2 regions of the Streptomyces sp. NPDC005878 genome follow, and region 2 is predicted to be linked to the other one. Evidence: riboswitches for the same ligand, from Rfam matches in the RefSeq annotation. Region 2 holds a riboswitch; the other holds the start of a gene.
What was found. A riboswitch is a leader RNA that binds a small molecule or an ion and turns the genes downstream of it on or off. The one in region 2 is predicted to bind glycine.

Region 1 (10,550 bases), on a different contig from region 2:
CTCGTCCTCGGTGCGCCAGGCCTTCTCGTTCTCCAGCATCATGGCGGAGATCGACAGACCCGTCTCGCCCGCGAGGCGCAGCAGCTCGTCGCCGGTGCGGAAGGGGTACTTCAGGACGGTGTCGTCGGGGACGATCGGGTTCTCGCCGGCGACGGCATCCTCGTCGACGACGAACCCGCCGCCGACCGAGTAGTACGTCTTCTCCAGGAGCAGGGCGCCCTCGCCGTCGTAGGCGAAGACCGTCATGCCGTTGGCGTGGTACGGCAGCGCCTTGCGGCGGTGCAGGATCAGGTCCTCGTCGAAGGCGAAGGGGATCTCGTGGGCGCCGAGCAGGTTGATCCGCCCGCTGGACTTGATCCGCTCCACCTCGTCGTCGGCGCGCTCCACGTCGACCGTGCGCGGCGAGTTGCCCTCCAGGCCCAGCAGGACCGCCTTGGGGGTGCCGTGGCCGTGGCCGGTGGCGCCCAGCGAGCCGTACAGCTCGGCCCGTATCGAGGCGGTGTGGGCCAGCAGGCCCTCGTTCTTCAGACGGCGCGCGAACATGCGGGCCGCGCGCATCGGGCCGACCGTGTGGGAGCTGGACGGGCCGATGCCGATCGAGAACAGGTCGAAGACCGAGATGGCCACGGAAAAACTCCTTGGTGAGGTAGACGCCGTTGTCTGCCGGGTGGTGCAGAGCGAGCAGGTGGAACGGGCGGTGCAAGGGTTCGGGGCACCGCACTCACTGTCCAGTGTGCGTCCAGTGTGCGCGATGCCCCGAAGATTCGTACGAACAAAAGGGTACGAAACTACTTCAGGCCGGGGTACAGGGGGTGCTTCGCGGCCAGGGCGGAGACCCGGGCTGCCAGCGCGTCCTTGTCGAAGTCCGGCTTGAGGGTCTCGGCGATGATGTCGGCCACCTCACGGAAGTCGTCCGCGCCGAAGCCGCGGGTGGCCAGCGCCGGGGTGCCGATCCGCAGGCCCGAGGTGACCATCGGGGGGCGCGGGTCGTTCGGGATGGCGTTGCGGTTGACCGTGATGCCGACCTCGTGGAGGCGGTCCTCGGCCTGCTGGCCGTCGAGCTCGGAGTTGCGCAGGTCCACCAGGACCAGGTGCACGTCCGTGCCGCCGGACAGGATCGAGACGCCGTGCGCGGTGACGTCGTCCTGGACCAGGCGCTCGGCCAGGATGCGGGCGCCGTCCAGGGTGCGCTGCTGGCGCTCCTTGAACTCCTCCGAGGCCGCGACCTTGAACGAGACCGCCTTGGCGGCGATCACGTGCTCCAGCGGACCGCCCTGGAAGCCGGGGAAGACCGCGGAGTTCAGCTTCTTCGCGAAGTCCTTGTTCCGGGCCAGGATGATGCCGCCGCGCGGGCCGCCGAGCGTCTTGTGCGTGGTGGAGGTGACCACGTCCGCGAACGGCACCGGGTTCGGGTGCAGCCCGGCCGCGACCAGACCGGCGAAGTGCGCCATGTCGACCCACAGCAGGGCCTCGACCTCGTCCGCGATACGGCGGAACTCGGCGAAGTCCAGCCGGCGCGGGTACGCCGACCAGCCCGCGATGATCACCTTGGGGCGGTGCTCCTTGGCCAGGCGCTCGACCTCGGCCATGTCGACCAGACCGGCCTCGTCGACGTGGTACGGGACCACGTTGAACTGCTTGCCGGAGAAGTTCAGGCGCATGCCGTGGGTGAGGTGGCCGCCGTGCGCCAGGTCCAGGCCGAGGATCGTGTCGCCGGGCTGGGCGATCGCGAAGAGGGCGGCCTGGTTGGCGGAGGCGCCGGAGTGCGGCTGGACGTTGGCGTACTCCGCGCCGAACAGGTCCTTGACCCGGTCGATCGCGATCTGCTCGGTCACGTCCACGTGCTCGCAGCCGCCGTAGTAGCGGCGTCCGGGGTAGCCCTCGGCGTACTTGTTGGTGAGGACCGTGCCCTGGGCCTCCATGACCGCGACCGGAGCGAAGTTCTCCGAGGCGATCATCTCCAGGGTGGACTGCTGGCGGTTCAGCTCGGCGTCGACGGCCGCGGCGACGTCCGGGTCGAGCTCGTGAAGGGGGGTGTTCAGAAGCGACATCGGAAGATCAGTCCTTACGCCGTGGTCAGCTGCCTGCGAACGCGGTGTACTCGTCGGCGGAGAGCAGGTCGCCCGGCTCCTCGGCGACGCGCACCTTGAACAGCCAGCCGCCCTCGAAGGGGGCGGAGTTCACCAGGGACGGGTCGTCCACCACGTCCTGGTTGGCCTCGACGACCTCGCCCGAGACCGGCGAGTACAGGTCGCTGACCGACTTGGTCGACTCCAGCTCGCCGCAGGTCTCGCCCGCGGTCACCGTGTCACCGACCGCCGGGAGCTGGACGAACACCACGTCACCGAGCGCGTTGGCCGCGTGCTCCGTGATGCCGACCGTCGAGACGCCGCCCTCGGCGTCCGACAGCCACTCGTGCTCCTTGCTGTAGCGCAGCTGCTGGGGGTTGCTCATGACCAGAATTCTCCTGTACGAGGGGGAGTGGTGGTGAACGGAAAAGTCATGCGGTGCGTGTGCGAGGGGTCACTTCTGGCGCTTGTAGAACGGCAGCGCCACGACCTCGTACGGCTCATGCGTACCGCGAATGTCCACGCCGACGCCGGAGGTGCCCGGTGCGGCGTGCTCGGCGTCCACGTACGCCATGGCGATCGGCTTGCCCAGGGTCGGGGACGGGGCGCCCGAGGTCACCTCGCCGACGGCCTGGCCGCCGGCCACCACGGAGAAGCCGGCGCGCGGCACCCGGCGGCCCTCGGCCACCAGACCCACCAGCTTGCGCGGCGCCTTGGCGGCGGCGCGCTCGGCGGCGGCCTCCAGGGCCGCGCGCCCCACGAAGTCGCCCTCCTTCTCGAACTTCACGACCCGGCCGAGCCCCGCGTCGAACGGGGTCAGCGCGGTGGTCAGCTCGTGCCCGTACAGCGGCATGCCCGCCTCAAGGCGCAGCGTGTCGCGGCAGGACAGACCACACGGCACCAGGCCCGCGTCCTTGCCCGCCTCGGTGAGCGCCTGCCACAGCTTCTCGGCGTCGGCCGGGGCCACGAAGAGCTCGAAGCCGTCCTCGCCGGTGTAGCCCGTACGGGCGATCAGCGCCGGGACGCCGGCCACGGTCCCGGGCAGGCCCGCGTAGTACTTGAGGCCGTCCAGGTCGGCGTCGGTGAGCGACTGCACGATGCCGGGGGACTCGGGGCCCTGGACCGCGAGCAGCGCGTAGGCGTCGCGGTCGTCGCGGACCTCGGCGTCGAAGCCGGCCGCGCGCTCGGTGACCGCGTCCAGGACGACCTGGGCGTTGCCGGCGTTGGCGACGACCATGTACTCGCTCTCGCCGAGGCGGTAGACGATCAGGTCGTCGACGATGCCGCCGTCCTCCTGGCAGATCATCGTGTAGCGGGCGCGGCCCACGCCGATGGTGGCGATGTTGCCGACGAGCGCGTAGTCCAGGGCCTTGACGGCCTCCGGGCCGGTGACGGTGATCTCACCCATGTGGGAGAGGTCGAAGAGACCGGCCCTGGTGCGGACGGCGTTGTGCTCGTCGCGCTCGCTGCCGTAGCGCAGCGGCATGTCCCAGCCGGCGAAGTCGGTCATGGTCGCGCCCAGCGAACGGTGCGTCGCGTCGAGGGCGGTGAGACGGGGGTTGCTCATGAGGGTGTGGCTCCCAGGGCATGACGGCGAGGACGATCCTCCCCATCTGTCATCGGAACCTGAGAGGTTCGCCGGGAGACCCGGCTTGCACCTTGGGTGGAGCCACGCCGTCCGGGAACGCGCGACCCGCTTTTCAGATCTGCCTCATCCACGCGGTACGGGGCCTGAGAGATTCAAGGGAGGGACTTGCTCCTTCGGCGCCCCGCGATCCACCCGGCCTTCTGGGGCCTTGGGGGAACTGCCGGGGACTCTCCCGCGTGGATTCAAGCGGCCGGTATGCAGTTGGCGGGCACATCATTGCACGGCTGCGCGGAACGGCACATCACTCAGCTCTTATTACCATCTCTTTACGCACATTGGGGAAGGGTCGCACGACCCGGCAGGGGAGGACCGATGACGGTGCACAGGCACACGGCGGCGAAGGCCGGTCCGGCGGTGCCCGCGCAGCGCGCCACGGCGCCCGGTGCGGCGCGAGCGGTGCGGGACCTGCGCGGAAGCGCCGGAGGGACCCCGCGCACGCTGCGGTTCGCGGCGGGCGACGTGGTGGTGGTCTCCGGACTGCCCGGCAGCGGCAAGACGACCCTGCTGCGGCAGGCGGCGCCCGGCCTCGGCATCGACTCCCAGGACACCCGCAAGGCCTGGGAGGCCCGGCTGCCCGGGGTGCCGTACGCGCTGTACCGCCCGGTGGCCCGCGTCGCCCACTTCCTGCGGATGCACCGGGCGCTGCGGGCGGGCGGGGGCCTGGTCGTGCACGACTGCGGCACCCACGCCTGGGTGCGCTGGTCGCTGGCGCGGCGGGCGGCCCGGCGCGGGCGATCCCTGCATCTGGTGCTGCTCGACGTCCCGCCCGAGGTGGCGCTCGCGGGCCAGACGGCACGCGGCCGCAAGGTCTCCGCGTACGCCTTCGCCCGCCACTCCCGGGCGGTGCCGCGCCTGATAGCGGCGGTCGCGGCGGGCAGCCTCCCCCGGGGGGTCGCCTCGGCGGTCCTGCTGGACCGGGAGGCGGCGCGGACGGTGGAGCGGATCGCCTTCGGGGAGCCGTCCGGCCGGGGCTAGAGTTTCCGCGGGACCGCGCGAGCGGCCCCGTACGGCCCGCGGTGACCCGCACCGACCCGCAGACGAAGGACGGCGTATGAACTTCCCGCACCCGCTCCCGCAGGGCGGCGGCGGCTGGCCGGGCAACGAGCTGGAGGAGGCGCTGGCCGCGGCCCTGGGCAACCCCACGGCCGGCCCCCGCCTGATAGAGGTCATGGGACGCAACCCCGTCTGGGTGCCGCTGCCCAACGGCGGCAGCCAGGACAGCCGGGACCTCGATCTGCCCACCATGGAGATCGACGGCGCGCCGTACGTCCCGGTCTACAGCTCCGAGCAGCAGTTCCTCCAGTGCGTCGGCCCGCACATGTCGTTCGCGATCGCGCCGGCCGTCGAGTTCGCCCGCGGGCTGCCGCCCCAGCTGGGCATCGCGCTCAACCCGGAGGGCGCGGTGGGCGTACCGCTGCCGCCGCCCGCCGTGGCCGAGCTGTGCCGGACCGGGCGCACCGCCCTGGACGGGCCCGCCTCCGGCGCCCGGGTGCGGCTCTTCGAGCCCGACTGGCAGGAGGACCCGGTGGACTTCCTGGCCGCCGCCTCCGCCGAGTTCGAGGCCATCGGCGTGGTGCTCACCGCCCGCCGCGCGCTCGCCTCCATCGAGGGGGACGAGCCGGCGCTCTTCATCGGCGTGGAGTTCTCCACCTGGGACGGGGCCGGGCGCAACGCCCCCATGGAGGCGCTCGGCCGGGCGCTGGGCCGTGTCCCGGTCGGCTGGCCGGTGAACCTGGTGCTGCTGGACGTCGCCCAGGACCCGGTGGGGGACTGGATGCGGGAGCGGGTGCGCCCCTTCTACACGCGGTCCGCCGTCTAGTCCGCCCACGCGCGGGCCGCTCCGCGGCCCTCCCGCATAAGCTGGTTCCATAATCCGTAGACCCCCCACGGCCGCCCGCCTGTGCACCGGCGCCGCGGGGGACCGAAGAGGGGCGGGACCCAGGGTGAGTGCGTCAGGCACCGCGGCGGCCGGGCAGGTCGAGCACATGCTGCGCCAGGTGGCCCCCGGACGCTACGACGCGTACGAGGCGCTGCTGCACGCCCTCGCCGACCCCTCCTCCGGCCGGCTGTGGATGCTGCTGTGGCACGGCGGCCCCGGCGCCCCCGACGCGCAGTACGGGAACATGGAGGTCGACGGGGTGGCGTACGCACCCTGTGTGACCTCCGCCCAGGAGCTCTCCGCCAGTGGTTGGAACCGGGCCCACGAGGTGGTCACCGGCCGTGACATCGCCCGCGCCCTCTACCCCGACCGGTACGGGATCTGGCTCAACCCGCACGCCCCGGGCGGCGGGGTCGGCATCCCGTGGCCGGATCTGCGCCGGATCGCCACGGGCCTGGACCGGATGCCCGCGGGCCCGCTGAGGATCACCGAACCGGCCGTGGAGATCCCGCAGTTCTACGCCCTGCTCACCCAGCACGCGCACCGCACCCCGGCTGTGCGGGCGCTGCGCCGCGCCTGGGTGCAGCCCGCGCTCGGCACCCCGTACCTCGCGATCGGCCTCGACCTCTACGACACCGGGCCGCGGTCGGTCGACGCGGTGCGCGCGATGATGCAGCAGTCCGTCGCCGCCGTCCCCGACGGGCTGCCGGTCTCCACGGTCGCCCTCTCCGACGAGTACGACCCGGTCGGGATGTGGCTGCGCGCCAAGGGCCGGCCCTTCTACGACCGCGAGGCGCACGCCGCCCCGGCGGCCCCGGCGGGCGGGTACGGCTATCCGCCGGCCGCCCCGCGCGCCTACTGACGGCCCCCGCACGTCGTACAAACCGCCTACGCCCCACACGTACCCAACAGTCGCCCCTGCCCCGGTTGCGCCCGGCTGGTCCACCCAATTGGCCACCTCATCAGGGCAGTTGGGCGACATGACCGATCTGGTCGGTTAGTGCCTGACTGGTCCGCTCAGACGATCACGACGTCCGCATAACGGAAGTCATCTGACCGCATCACGTTTAGGCAACCATTCACCGTCAGGTCTGGCGGGTGATCGCGAACGCGTTGAAGACTCCCGGCTAACAAGGGCCCGTTGGCCCGTCGCAGATCACCGCACCACCTGATGGAACAAGCCGCCACAGCGGCTGGTACGGGCCGGCCATCCGCCGGCCGGGAGGGGTCAGAGGCACTGTGACCGCACCGCTCGAGACCACCGGATCGGCTGCCGAGGTGCCGCCGGAGGCAGTACTCACGGGGGCCAAGCAGAGCCAGATCGAAGGCCGTTCGCTCGGACAGATCGCCTGGACGCGCTTCAAGCGCGACAAACTCGCGGTCGCCGGTGGCGTCGTCGTCGTCCTGCTCGTCCTGCTCGCCGTTCTCTCCAAGCCCATCCAGTGGGCGTTCGGGCTCGACCCGAACGAGTTCCACCAGGACCTGATCGACCCGGCCCTGCTGGCGCCCAAGGGTGCCTGGGGCGGCATGAGCTGGGAGCACCCGCTGGGTGTCGACCCGCAGTACGGGCGCGACATCCTGTCCCGCATCATCGAGGGCTCCTGGGTGTCGCTGCTCGTCGCGGGCGGCGCCACGCTGCTCTCGGTGGTCATCGGCGTGATCATGGGCGTCACGGCAGGGTTCTACGGCGGCTGGGCGGACACGCTGATCAGCCGCGCGATGGACGTGTTCCTGGCGTTCCCGCTGCTGCTCTTCGCCATCTCGATCTCCGCGTCGCTCCAGGACGGGGCGTTCGGACTGACCGGGCTGCCTCTGAGGATCTGTGTGCTGATCTTCGTGATCGGCTTCTTCAGCTGGCCGTACATGGGCCGTATCGTCCGGGCCCAGACGCTCAGCCTGCGCGAGCGCGAGTTCGTCGAGGCCGCCAAGAGCCTCGGCGCGCGCGGCCCGTTCATCCTGGTCCGGGAGCTGCTGCCGAACCTGGTGGCGCCGATCCTGGTCTACGCGACGCTCCTGATCCCCACGAACATCCTGTTCGAGGCCGGCCTCAGCTTCCTCGGCGTCGGCATCGCGCCGCCGCAGGCATCGTGGGGCGGAATGCTCACCACCGCGACCGACCTCTACGAGGCGGACCCGCAGTACATGATCGTGCCGGGCCTGGCCATCTTCATCACGGTCCTGGCGTTCAACCTGCTGGGCGACGGGCTGCGAGACGCCCTCGACCCGCGAGGCAAGTAAGCACGCGGCACCTTCCACACAACGACACATCTGCCGCAACCATCCCAAAAGGGGGCATTCCTCAGGTGAAGACGAGAAAAGCGACCGTTCTGATCGCTACCGCCGTGGCGCTGACGCTGGGGGCCACCGCGTGCAACGACTCCAAGGACGACGACTCCAAGGGCAAGAGCGGTAAGAGCGCCGCCGACGCGGCCCTCACCCAGATCGTGAACAAGTCCGACAAGAAGGGGGGCACCGCCACGTACGCCATGACGGACGTGCCGGACTCCCTGGACCCGGGCAACACGTACTACGGCTGGGTGCAGAACTTCTCCCGCCTGTACGGCCGTACGCTCACCACGTTCAAGCCGGCCCCCGGCAAGGACGGCCTGACCGTGGTCCCGGACCTCGCGGAGTCGCTCGGCAAGCCCAGCGCCGACGCCAAGACGTGGACGTACACCCTGAAGAAGGGCCTCAAGTTCGAGGACGGCACGCCGATCACCTCGAAGGACGTCAAGTACGCCGTCGAGCGCTCGAACTTCGCCCCCGAGGCCCTGTCCAACGGTCCGACGTACTTCAAGTCCCACCTGGAGGGTGGCGACAAGTACGAGGGTCCGTACAAGAACAAGGACCCCAAGGGCATCGCGTCCATCGAGACCCCGGACGACTCCACCATCGTCTTCAAGCTGAAGGACGCCTTCGCGGACTTCGACTACCTGGCGACGTTCTCGCAGACGGCGCCGGTGCCGAGGGACAAGGACAAGGGCGCGACCTACGTCCAGCACATCGTCTCCTCCGGCCCGTACAAGTTCGAGTCGTACGAGGAGGGCAAGAGCGCCACCCTCGTCCGCAACCCGCAGTGGGACCCGAAGACCGACCCGAACCGCCCGGCGCTGCCCGACAAGATCAGCATCCGGTTCCAGGTCAACGCGGTCACGGTCGACAACGAGCTGCTCGCGGACAACCTGACGGTCGACGCGGCCGGCACCGGTGTCGCCCCGCAGACGCAGCCGAAGGTCATCACCAGCGCGAAGCTGAAGGCGCAGACGGACGGTTCGTACGCCGGCGCGACCTCGTACATCGGTCTGAACGTGAACGTCGCCCCGTTCGACAACATCCACTGCCGCAAGGCCGTCCAGTGGGGCATCGACAAGGCGTCGATCCAGGCCGCCGCGGGTGGCGCGCCCAAGGGCGACGTCGCCACGACGCTGCTGCCGCCGTCGGTCAACGGCTACGCCAAGTTCAACCTGTACGAGACCCCTGGTGACAAGGGTGACGAGGCCAAGGCCAAGGACGAGCTCAAGCAGTGCGGTCAGCCGAACGGCTTCTCGACCAACCTGACGGCCCGCTCCGACCGCCCGTCCGAGATGGCCATGGCCACCGCGGTCCAGGCGTCGCTGAAGAAGCTCAACATCAACGCCGAGATCAAGTCCTTCCCCGCGGGCAAGTACTTCCAGAACTTCGCCGGCAACCCGCAGTACGTGCACGACCACAAGCTCGGCATGCTCATGACCGCGTGGGGTGCCGACTGGCCGACCGGCTTCGGCTTCCTGGACCAGATCATCAACGGCGCGGCCATCAAGCCGTCCGGTGGCAACAACGTCCAGGAGCTGAACGACCCGGCGATCAACAAGGCGCTGAACGACGCGATCTCCAACACGGACAAGACCGCCCGTGAGAAGGCCTGGGGCGACATCGACAAGATGGTCGCCGAGAACGCCTCCGCCGTTCCGCTGATCTACCGCAAGAACCTGCTGTTCCGCCCGACGTCGGCCACCAACGTCACCGTCACCCAGGCGTACCTCGGTATGTACGACTACCTGCTGATGGGTTCCTCCAAGTAAGTAGCGGTCGAACCCCCGAGTTTCTTTGAAAGGCAGGTGAAGGCACCGGTGCCCGCCGGGTCGGGAGACCCCCGGCCTGGCGGGCACCGGCTGCCGGACAGCTGTGGCTGCGTACATCATCCGACGCGTTTTCGGCGCGGTGGTCCTGCTGCTGATCGTCAGCGCGGTCACCTTCGCGATTTACTTCCTGGTGCCCCGGCTCGCCGGCCAGACGATGGACCAGCTGGCCGCCCAGTACGTGGGCAAGGACGCCAATGCCGGTGCGATCGCCGCGGTGAAGAAGAACCTCGGGTTCGATCAACCGCTCTACGAGCAGTACTGGCACTTCATCAAGCAGATCTTCGTCGGCGCGACCTACCAGTTCGGTCCCGACGCGTCGGTCTGCCACGCTCCCTGCTTCGGCTACTCGTTCAGGAACCACGTCGAGGTCTGGCCAGAGCTGACCAAGCGCATCCCGATCACCTTCTCGCTGGCCATCGGCGCGGCCGTGATCTGGCTGATCTCCGGTGTGGCGGTCGGTGTCGTCTCCGCCCTCAAGCGGGGCTCCTTCCTGGACCGCTTCTTCATGGGCGTCGCCCTCGCCGGCGTCTCCCTCCCGATCTTCTTCACCGGAATGCTGTTCCTGGGGCTGTTCACCGTCCAATGGCCCATCTGGGACGGTGTGAACTACGTACCGTTCACGGAGAACCCGGCCGACTGGGCCTGGAACCTGCTGATCCCCTGGTGCAGCCTCGCCTTCCTCTACTCCGCGCTCTACGCCCGGCTCACCCGGGCCGGGATGCTGGAGACCATGGGCGAGGACTACATCCGCACCGCCCGCGCCAAGGGCCTGCGGGAGCGGACCGTCGTCGGCAAGCACGGCCTGCGCGCCGCGCTCACCCCGATCGTCACCA
Region 2 (10,550 bases):
CCCTGATCAGGAGCGGCTTTCGCGCCCCCGGCGAGGCGGCGGACGAGGGGGCCGTGCGCAAGGCGGGCGCGGCGGCCCCGCAGCCCTACGCCACCTCCACCGCCGAGGCCCCGTCCGCCAAGGAGCTCCAGGAAGCCCTCGGGATGTGGACGATCATCGTGCAGAGCGCCCGGCTCACCACGGTCGTGGACGCCTCGGGGTCGATGGCCGCGCCGGTGCCGGGCGCGGGCGGCCGCTCCCGGATGGACGTCACCCGGGCCTCCCTGCTCGGGGCGCTGGCGCAGTTCACGCCCGAGGACGAGATCGGCCTGTGGGACTTCGCCACCCGTCTCGACGGCTCACGCGACTACCGGGAGCTGGTGCCGACCGCCCGCCTCGGCGACCCGGTCAAGGGCGGGCGCACCCAGCGCGAGCGGCTGACCGCCGCCTTCGACGCGCTTCGCCCGGTGCCGGACGGGGCGACCGGGCTCTACGACACGATGCTCGCCGCCTACCGGCAGGCCACGGCGGGCTACCGGCCGGGGAAGTTCAACGCGGTGGTGATCCTCACGGACGGCGCCAACGAGGACCCGGGCAGCATCTCGCGCGCCGAGCTCCTCACCCGGCTCCAGCGGCTCGCCGACCCGGCGAAGCCGGTGCCGGTGATCGCCATCGCGGTGGGTCCCGACGCGGACGGGGAGTCGGTGAGGGAGATGGCCCGGGCGACCGGCGGCGCGGGCTACCAGGTCACCGACCCGGCCGAGATCCAGGCGGTGATCCTCAAGGCCGTCATGACGGTCGGCCGGGGCGGCGCCACCAGCTGAGACGCACAAGCCGAGACACCCGCCCGCGCGCCGCACGTGCCCCGGTCCTCACCCCGACGACGGGACCCCCACCGGCCAGGTGTGGACCGGCTCGCCCTGGTGCGTCAGGTCGCGGTAGCGGCGGGTGGTGGCGGCCAGCGCCGCCTCCCGGCCCATCCCCGACTCCAGAGCGCGGTGATAGGTGTCGACCTGCCAGGAGGCGCCGTTGACGCGGCGGCGGCAGCGCTCCTCGATGACGCCGAGGTAGCGGTCCCGGTCGGCCGGCTCCACCCCCCACGCGTCGAGCCCGGCGTGGGCGAGCGGCAGGAGTTCGTCCCGGACCAGCTTGACGGCCGGTACGCGCGCGACGCCGCCCCCTCGGCGCGGCACGGGCCACAGCAGTTCGGCGTCGATGCCCTGACGGCAGGCCGTCTCGAAGTTCGCGGCGGCGGCCTCGAACGGCAGCCGGGTCCACACCGGCCTGCTGTCCTCGGCGAGGGCGCGCACGAGTCCGTAGTAGAAGGCGGCGTTGGCGATGACGTCGGTGATGGTGGGTCCGGCCGGGAGCACCCGGTTCTCGACCCGCAGATGCGGCACACCGTCGGCGATCCCGTACACCGGGCGGTTCCAGCGGTAGATCGTGCCGTTGTGCAGCACGAGCTCCTGGAGGCTGGGCACCCCGCCCTCCGACAGCACCCGCAGCGGGTCCTCCTCGTCGCAGATCGGCAGCAGCGGCGGGAAGTACCGCAGGTTCTCCTCGAACAGCTCGTACGCGGAGGTCACCCAGCGCTCGCCGAACCAGGTGCGCGGGCGCACGCCCTGGGCGCGCAGCTCGGCGGGCCGGGTGTCGGTGGCCTGCTCGAACAGCGGCGGCCGCGACTCGCGCCACAGCTCCCGGCCGAACAGGAAGGGCGCGTTGGCCCCCACCGCGATCTGTACGGCGGCGATGGCCTGCGCGGCGTTCCACACCGCGGCGAAGCGGGCAGGCGTGACCTGGAGGTGCAGCTGCACCGAGGTGCAGGCGGCTTCCGGGGTGATGGATCCCGAGGTGCAGACGAGGCGTTCGACGCCTTCGATGTCGAGGGTGAAATCCTCTCCCCGGGCGGCCACGATCTGGTCGTTGAGCAGCACATAGCGGTCGGCGTCGGAAAGGTTCGCCGAAACGAGGTCGCGCTGGGCGAGCGTCGGGAGAATTCCGATCATCAGGATCCCGGCACCGACCTCGCCGGCTTTGCGCTCGGCATACCCGAGACCGGTCCGCAACTCCTCGGAGAGCTGATCGAAGACCCGCCCGCCGAGCGGGTGGGGGGCGATATTCACTTCGAGATTGAACATCCCGAGTTCGGTCTGGAAATCCTTGCTCGCAATGCGCTCCAGAACCTCCGCGTTCCTCATGCGCGGCATACCGTCCGGCCCCACGAGATTCAGCTCGATCTCCACACCCATCAGATTCCTGGGTCGATCGAACCTCCGTTCGGTCAGAAGCCGCCCCAGCCCCTCCAGGCACTGCTGGAGCTTCTGCCGGTACGCGTGCCGGTCGGACAGGTCGAGCTCGGCGGCCACGACCTTCTCACCCATCGAAGCGTCCCTCCTCGAATGGGCAGCCGGTCGGTCCGGCCGCGTGCGTCACGGTCGATAATGCCCCGACTGGCTGATCTATAACGTCCCCTGGGCGGGGTCCGGGTAGTAAGCTGGTACGAACCGGCCCCGGGCACGTGCATTCGGCATACACCAACCCGCGGATACCGGTCCTGCGGAATCGTGAGAAACACCGACGCGTTTCGGCCGACCGCCTTCGGCGGACCTTTCCTGGCCAGTCGCGTACCCCGTTCCCCGAACCGGGATGAATGCCGCATCACCAGGACCTGAATCCGACTTGCCCGTAATACCGCGGACCGCTAGCCGAAACACCCCCTGAACACGTGTCGTATAAACTTCGCGAACGAGGCAGAGAGTCGGCGCCCCGGCCCCAGTCACCCGGCCCCCCTCTGACCCCGTGTCACCGCAGACAGCGCTGTCCGCAACGCCCACGCATCACCGTGTCTCCGAAGTGAGAGGCGACCCACCATGCCGCTGCATGTTCCCCCGGCTCCCGCGCCCGCCCTGCGCAGCGTCCTCGCGGCTCTCGGTTCCCCCACCGCCGTCCGCGCGGCCCGCACCCCCGCCCTGCGCTCCGCACAGGGCCCGCTGACCCCCGAACTCCCGCTGCCCGTCCATGTGCTGGACCGGATCACCCCGAGCGCCCGCACCCCGCACAGCCGCCTGGCGGGCTGGCGCTTCCTCATCAGCGACGCGGGGAGCGCGGTCGCCGCGGCGGACACCATGCTCACCCCGGACGGCTGGGCCTTCTCGCACTTCTTCGAAGGGCCCTACATCGCCTCCACCCAGCGCGCGTTGCGCCAGGCGGAGGCGCTCACCATGGACGTCGAGGCCCGGCTGCTCTCGGTGCCCGAGCTGTACATGCTCACCCTGTGGCTGCGGCGCGACCTCACGGCCGACCCCGCCTCGGGCGAGCTGGACCCGGCGGACCTGCTGGTGCCGCTGGCGCCCGCCCCGCCCGGCATCTGCGCCCACCGGCCGCACCGGGTCTCCGAGCTCCTGCCGGTGATGACCATGAGACTCGCGCCCGCGCCGCTGCTGAGCCAGCCGGTCTGACGGGCGGGCGGGCCGCCGAGCCGGCCGGCCCCCCACCGCGGTCGCGCGCCTGCGAGAACCACCCGGCGCCCCGGAGCCCCCTGCGGCCCGGGGCGCTTTCGCGTACGCCCGCGCGCGCCCTCCTCCGTACGGGCTAGTCCGTAACGGCCAGTGCGAACCACCCGAAGAGGCAGGGCAGTTGAGTTGAACCGGCCGCACGAGTGATGCGTCAATATGCGGTAGGAAGTGGTGCCGCTAAATCCCTGCGGATTGACGTCCGTAGGGCAACACTGGGAGCGGACCGACCGACTGAGCAACGGGGGGCGGCCATGACCACCGCATCGAGCCGCAGGACATTCACTACTACGACGCAGCGAGAGAACGCATCCATGTGCCAGCACCAGCCAGCCTGCCCGACAGCCGACTCCGCCGACCGGGAGGCCGCGCAGCTCGTGGCGCACCACCCGGAGCAGGGCTGGAGCCTGCTGTGCAACGGCGTCCTGATCTTCGAGGACACCGGTGAGCTGCTGCCGGACGGGCGGATCATCGCCCCGCACCGGGCGCTGACCGCGGGACAGGTGGCGAAGGCCGCCTAGCGCGGCCCGGCGGGCACGGAGCCGCGACGCGCCGCACGGAAGAACAGCACCGCACCAGAAGGGGCCGGCCCGGGGAGGAGATCCCCGCACCGGCCCCGACGTATGTCAGCCGTAGACGGCCCTACTTCAGTGGTCGTACTCGTCCAGCGGAGGGCAGGAGCAGACCAGGTTGCGGTCGCCGAAGGCGCCGTCGATGCGGCGCACCGGCGGCCAGTACTTGTCGGCCTTCGAGACGCCGGCCGGGAAGACCGCCTCCTCGCGGCTGTACGCGTGGTTCCACTCGCCCCCGAGCGCCGCCGCCGTGTGCGGGGCGTTGGCCAGCGGGTTGTCGTCGGCGGGCCACTCGCCCGAGGCGACCTTCTCGATCTCGCCACGGATCGCGATCATCGTCTCGCAGAACCGGTCGAGTTCGATCAGGTCCTCGGACTCGGTCGGCTCGATCATCAGCGTGCCGGCCACCGGGAACGACATGGTCGGCGCGTGGAAGCCGTAGTCGATCAGACGCTTGGCGATGTCGTCGACGCTGACACCGGTCGCCTTCGACAGCGGCCGCAGGTCGACGATGCACTCGTGCGCCACCAGGCCGTTGGGGCCGGTGTAGAGCACCGGGTAGTGCGGCTCCAGGCGCTTGGCGATGTAGTTGGCCGCGAGGACCGCGACCTGGGTGGCGCGCTTGAGGCCCTCCGCGCCCATCAGCCGGACGTACGCCCACGAGATCGGCAGGATGCCGGCCGAGCCCCACGGGGCGGCCGAGATCGGGCCGACGCCCGTCTCCGGTCCCGCGGTCGGCTGGAGCGGGTGGTTCGGCAGGTACGGCGCGAGGTGCGCGCGCACACCGACCGGGCCCACGCCGGGGCCGCCGCCGCCGTGCGGGATGCAGAACGTCTTGTGCAGGTTCAGGTGCGAGACGTCGCCGCCGAACTTGCCCGGCTTGGCGAGACCCACCAGCGCGTTGAGGTTGGCGCCGTCCACGTAGACCTGGCCGCCCGCGTCGTGCACCTCGCCGCAGATGTCCGCGACGTGCTCCTCGAACACCCCGTGCGTGGACGGGTAGGTGATCATCAGCACCGACAACTCGTCGCGGTACTGCTCGATCTTGGCGCGCAGGTCCGCGATGTCGACCTCGCCGTCGTCGGCGGTCTTCACCACGACGACCTTCATCCCGGCCATCACGGCGCTGGCCGCGTTGGTGCCGTGGGCGGAGGACGGGATCAGGCAGACCGTGCGCTGCTCGTCGCCGTTGGCGCGGTGGTAGGCGCGGACCGCGAGCAGACCCGCGAGCTCGCCCTGCGAACCGGCGTTGGGCTGGATGGACACCGCGTCGTACCCGGTGACCTCGGCGAGGCGCTCCTCCAGCTCGTGGATGAGCGTGAGGTAGCCCCCGGCCTGCTCCACCGGCGCGAAGGGGTGGATCTGGCCGAACTCGGGCCAGGTGACCGGCTCCATCTCGGTGGTCGCGTTCAGCTTCATGGTGCAGGAGCCGAGCGGGATCATGCCGCGGTCCAGCGCGTAGTCGCGGTCGGCGAGCTTGCGCAGGTAGCGCAGCATCGCGGTCTCGGAGCGGTGCTGGTGGAAGACCGGGTGGGTGAGGAACTCGTCGGTGCGCAGCAGCGCGCCCGGCAGCGTGTCGGCGGCCGAGGCGTCCAGCGCCTCGATGTCGCCCTCGGCGCCGAAGGCGGCCCAGACGGCGGCCACGCGGTCGCGGTCGGTGGTCTCGTCGCAGGCGATCGAGACGGTGTCGGCGTCGACCAGGTGCAGGTTGACCCCGCCGTCCCGGGCGGCGGCGACGGCCTCGGCGGCCTTGCCGGGGACCCGGACGGTCAGCGTGTCGAAGTACGAGCCGTGCACGACCTCCACACCGGCGGCGCGCAGGCCCTCGGCGAGGATCACCGCGTACCGGTGGGTGCGCCGGGCGATCTGCCGCAGGCCGTCCGGGCCGTGGTAGACCGCGTACATGCCCGCCATGACGGCGAGCAGGACCTGCGCGGTACAGATGTTGCTGGTGGCCTTCTCGCGGCGGATGTGCTGCTCACGGGTCTGGAGCGCCAGGCGGTACGCCTTGTTGCCGTCCGCGTCGACGGAGACGCCGACCAGGCGGCCGGGCAGGCTGCGGGCGAACTTCTCCTGGACCGCCATGTAGCCGGCGTGCGGGCCGCCGAAGCCCATGGGGACGCCGAAGCGCTGGGTGGTGCCGACGGCGATGTCCGCGCCGAGCTCGCCGGGCGAGGTCAGCAGGGTCAGGGCGAGCAGGTCGGCGGCGACGGTGACGATCGCGCCCAGCTCGTGGGCCTCGTCGATGACCGGCTTGAGGTCGCGGACCTCGCCGGAGGCGCCCGGGTACTGGAGGAGCACGCCGAACACACCGCGCTCGGCCACCTCGGCCGGGATGCCGCGGCGCAGGTCGGCGACGACGACCTCGACACCCGTCGGCTCGGCGCGCGTCTCTATGACGGCCACCGTCTGCGGGAGGGTGTCGGCGTCGACGAGGAAGACCCCGCCCTTGACCTTGCCGACGCGGCGGGAGAGCGCGAGCGCCTCGGCGGCCGCGGTGCCCTCGTCGAGCAGCGAGGCGCCGGAGGTCGGCAGCCCGGTGAGGTCGGCGACGACGGTCTGGAAGTTGAGCAGCGCCTCGAGGCGGCCCTGCGAGATCTCCGGCTGGTACGGCGTGTACGCCGTGTACCAGGCGGGGTTCTCCATGACGTTGCGCAGGATCACCGGCGGGGTGAACGTGCCGTAGTAGCCCAGGCCGATCATCGGGGCGAGGACCTGGTTGCGGTCCGCGAGGGAGCGCAGCTCGGCCAGGACCTCGGCCTCGGTGCGGGCGCCGGGCAGACCCAGCGCCTCGGCGCTCTTGATCACGTCCGGCACCGCCGCGGCGGTCAGCTCGTCGAGCGAGCCGTAGCCGACCTGCGCGAGCATCTTCGCCTGGGCCTCGGCGTCGGGCCCGATGTGACGCTGCTCGAAGGGGATGCCACGCTCGAGCTCGGTGAGCGGCATGCGGTTGGCGGTCATTACGGAGGCCTCCTGGTCTGCACGACCTGCGAGGGGCACCACGGCGCGGGTGCCCGGACGGCCTCCCCCTCTGTCATCTCAACCTGAGAGCTTCACCGGGGCGCGTGGGGGCGTCCCGGCTTTCACCGTCGGTGAGGAAGGGGTGCGCGCACAGGCCTGAGCCCGCACGTCCCCCGTCCTGCTTTCCAGAGTGACCTCGTCCGCGCGGTACGTGGGCCTGAGAGATTCCGGGGAGGATTTGCTCCTTCGGCGCCTCCGGACATCTTTCCGGAGGACTCTCCCGCACGGGGTCAGCAGCCATCGCCAGCCTACCAGCGCGGCCCGGCCCTGATCCTTCGAGTGGCCGACGCCCCCGTTGTGCACTTTCGTAGTGTTACGAGCAGTTGCGACCTGTTGGAGGGACCGTGCAGACCGATATCGATCCGCGCAGCCTGATCGGCCGCAAGGCGTTCGACCGTAACGGCAACAAGATCGGCACGGTGGACGAGGTGTACCTCGACGACGCCACCGGAGTCCCCGAGTGGGCCGCCGTACGCACCGGCCTGTTCAGCCGGGACGCCTTCGTCCCCCTGGAACCCAGCGCCCTCGTCGACGAGGCGCTGCACATCCCCTACGACCGGGCGCTGATCAAGGACGCTCCCGACTTCGGCGTCGGCCGCCACCTCTCCCCCGAACAGGAGCTCCAGCTCTACCACCACTACGGTCTGGACATCGCCGTCCCCGATCCGCTGCCCGGCACCGACCGCGACCGGGACTTCGGACGGCTCGCGGGCGAGGAGGACGACGCCTGACCCTCCGCGCCGCTTTGCTCCCCCGGTCCGTCGTCACCCGTCTGCGCCTGCCCGGCCCCTTCACCCGTCTGCCCGGTCGCCACTTCCCCTGCCACGTCCACCAGCGGCAGCGGCTCGGACGGCTCCAGGTCCGGGTCGTCCACCCGGAACGTCCGCACCCGCCCGGGCACGGCGGAGGTGGGCGTCTCGAACCGGACGGTGACCCGGCCCACGCCGCTGCCCTGCACCCAGCCGGGGCCGAAATCGCGGTGGTGCACGTCGTGCCCGGCCAGCCAGCGCCGCTCGGCCGGGTCCACCGCTTCCGGCTGCTCGGGGGCGGCCGCCTCCGCCCCGGTCCCGGCCTCCACGGGCGCCTGCTCCGCCGCGGCCTGATCACCCGCCGACCGCTCGCCCGCCGCCTGGGCGAAGAGGTCCTCCTGGGTGAAGTCGGCGAGGCCGCTGACCCCGACCCCCAGCAGGCGCACGCCGCCGGTGGTGTCCACGGAGTCGAGCAGCCGGCCGGCCGCCTCGCGCACCACCGCGGGATCGTCCGTGGGTCCGCGGAGCGTCTCGGACCGGGTCAGCGTGGAGAAGTCGTATCTGCGGACCTTCAGGACGATCGTGCGCCCGGAGTGCCCGGAGGCCCGCAGGCGCTGCACACAGCGGTCGGCGAGCCGTCCCACCTCGGTCATCACCCGCACCCGGTCGTGCAGGTCCACGTCGAAGGTGTCCTCGACCGACACCGACTTGGTGTCCCGCTCGGCCACCACCGGCCGGTCGTCGAGCCCGAGGGCCATCCGGTGCAGTGAGGCGCCGTGCGCCTTGCCGAGCAGCCGTACGAGCTCGTCCTCGCCCGCCTCGGCCAGATCCGCGACCGTGGTCATCCCCGCTCTGCGCAGGTGCTCGCCCGTCGCGGGCCCCACGCCCGGCAGCGTCCTGACCGGCATCGGGGCGAGCAGCTCCCGTTCGGTGCCGGGCTCGATGAGCATCAGCCCGTCCGGCTTCGCCTCCTCCGAGGCGATCTTGGCGAGCATCTTGGACCCCGCGAGGCCCACCGACCCCGTCAGACCCGTCACCGCCCGGATGTCCGCGCGCAGCCGCTGACCGGCCTCACGGGCCGACTGGGCGTCCCACGCGACTCCCCCGGCCTCCAGGTCCACGAAGGCCTCGTCGAGGCTCAGCGGCTCCACCAGGGGCGACAGCCGCCCCAGCAGCTCCATCACCTGCTCGCTGATCGAGCGGTAGAACGTGAAGCGCGGGACGAGATAGGCGCCGTTCGGACAGAGCCGTCTGGCCTGCGCCATCGGCATCGCGGAGCGCGCGCCGAAGCGCCGTGCCTCGTACGACGCGGTGGCCACCACACCGCGCGGTCCGAGGCCGCCCACGATCACGGGCTTTCCGCGCAGGCTGGGCTTCGACGCCTGCTCTGCGGCGGCGAAGAAGGCATCCATGTCCAGATGCAGGATGGTCGGCGCGGCTCTCACACCACCGATGCTGCCTCACACCACTGACAATCGGCCCCCTGCGGCCCGGCGGCCCCTCAGACCGCGCGGTTGCGGCGCCGGGCCAGCTCGTCGGCCGGGTTGTTCCCGACCAGCGTCTCGCCGGTGTCGACCCGCTCGCCGTGCAGCTGGGACAGCGCCGTCTCCACATCGCGCCACACCACGCCGACGGCGATGCCGAAGACCCCCTGACCGCCCTGGAGCAGGGTGACCACCTCGTCGGGCGAGGAGCACTCGTACACCGTCGCCCCGTCGCTCATCAGCGTCATCCGCTCCAGATCACGGAAGCCGCGCTCCCGCAGGTGCTGAACGGCGGTGCGGATGTTCTGGAGGGCGACCCCGGTGTCCAGGAAACGCTTGACGATCTTGAGGACCACGACGTCCTTGAAGCTGTACAGCCGCTGGGTCCCCGATCCGTACGCCGGACGCACACTGGGCTCGACCAGGCCGGTCCGCGCCCAGTAGTCGAGCTGCCGGTAGGTGATCCCCGCCGCCGCGCACGCCGTCGGCCCCCGGTATCCGACCGTGTCGGTGCCGGTGTCGGCCGTGCTGTCGTGAAGGGGGTGGCCACCGCTCGTACCCGGCAGAGGACTCGGAGGCGGGTACGGCCCGCTCCCCCCCGGACATCCGGGGGCCTCCCCTGCCGTACTGTCGCCGCCGCTGCTTCTCACGCCGACCCTCCGTCCTAGAACTGCCCTCACGACGGTAGGCAGTCACTCGGGGTGCGTCAACGATCGCCACACTCGGCACGCCGAGTGATAATCACCCTGAGAGTGGTTTCGCGTACCCCTCTTCCGGGAAAGGCTACTCGAATGCCCCGGAGCCGCCGGGTTTCACGGGGCTCCGGGCGCGCGGCTCACTGGCTGTTGGTGCCGAAGTCCTCGGGCGAGATCTGGTCGAGGAACTCGCGGAACTTCTCCACCTCGTCCTCCTGCTCGTCCGGGATGGCGATCCCCGCGTCGTCGAGCACCCCGTCACTGCCGTAGATCGGCGTTCCGGTGCGCAGGGCGAGCGCTATGGCGTCCGATGGTCGCGCGCTCACCTCGACCCCGCTGGCGAAGACCAGCTCCGCGTAGAAGACACCTTCGCGCAGGTCCGTGATGCGGACCTCGGTGAGCTCCTGGCCCACGGCCTCCAGCACGTCCTTGAAAAGGTCGTGCGTCAGCGGCCGCGCCGGAGCCATCCCCTGCTGGGCGAAGGCGATCGCGGTCGCCTCCCCTGGACCGATCCAGATCGGGAGGTACCGATCGCCTC

Region 1: linked by a shared signal. The riboswitch ahead of gcvT (glycine cleavage system aminomethyltransferase GcvT) and the one ahead of gcvP (aminomethyl-transferring glycine dehydrogenase) in region 2 are both predicted to bind glycine.

What each region holds. Positions count from the first base shown of each region.
Region 1 is NZ_JBEXWK010000003.1:358,988-369,537, forward strand. Features, by position in the region: gene ABZ404_RS07855 (L-serine ammonia-lyase) at 1-627, opposite strand, end outside; gene glyA (serine hydroxymethyltransferase) at 789-2,051, opposite strand; gene gcvH (glycine cleavage system protein GcvH) at 2,077-2,454, opposite strand; gene gcvT (glycine cleavage system aminomethyltransferase GcvT) at 2,524-3,636, opposite strand; glycine riboswitch at 3,780-3,902, opposite strand; gene ABZ404_RS07875 (AAA family ATPase) at 4,030-4,692, shown strand; gene ABZ404_RS07880 (enhanced serine sensitivity protein SseB) at 4,769-5,536, shown strand; gene ABZ404_RS07885 (enhanced serine sensitivity protein SseB C-terminal domain-containing protein) at 5,661-6,458, shown strand; gene ABZ404_RS07890 (ABC transporter permease) at 6,836-7,834, shown strand; gene ABZ404_RS07895 (ABC transporter substrate-binding protein) at 7,900-9,657, shown strand; gene ABZ404_RS07900 (ABC transporter permease) at 9,761-10,550, shown strand, end outside.
Region 2 is NZ_JBEXWK010000001.1:736,435-746,984, forward strand. Features, by position in the region: gene ABZ404_RS03540 (substrate-binding domain-containing protein) at 1-803, shown strand, start outside; gene ABZ404_RS03545 (glutamate--cysteine ligase) at 852-2,360, opposite strand; gene ABZ404_RS03550 (hypothetical protein) at 2,850-3,437, shown strand; gene ABZ404_RS03555 (DUF5999 family protein) at 3,806-4,012, shown strand; gene gcvP (aminomethyl-transferring glycine dehydrogenase) at 4,139-7,024, opposite strand; glycine riboswitch at 7,220-7,317, opposite strand; gene ABZ404_RS03565 (PRC-barrel domain-containing protein) at 7,429-7,815, shown strand; gene ABZ404_RS03570 (DNA polymerase IV) at 7,722-9,278, opposite strand; gene ABZ404_RS03575 (MerR family transcriptional regulator) at 9,335-9,967, opposite strand; gene ABZ404_RS03580 (bifunctional nuclease family protein) at 10,153-10,550, opposite strand, start outside.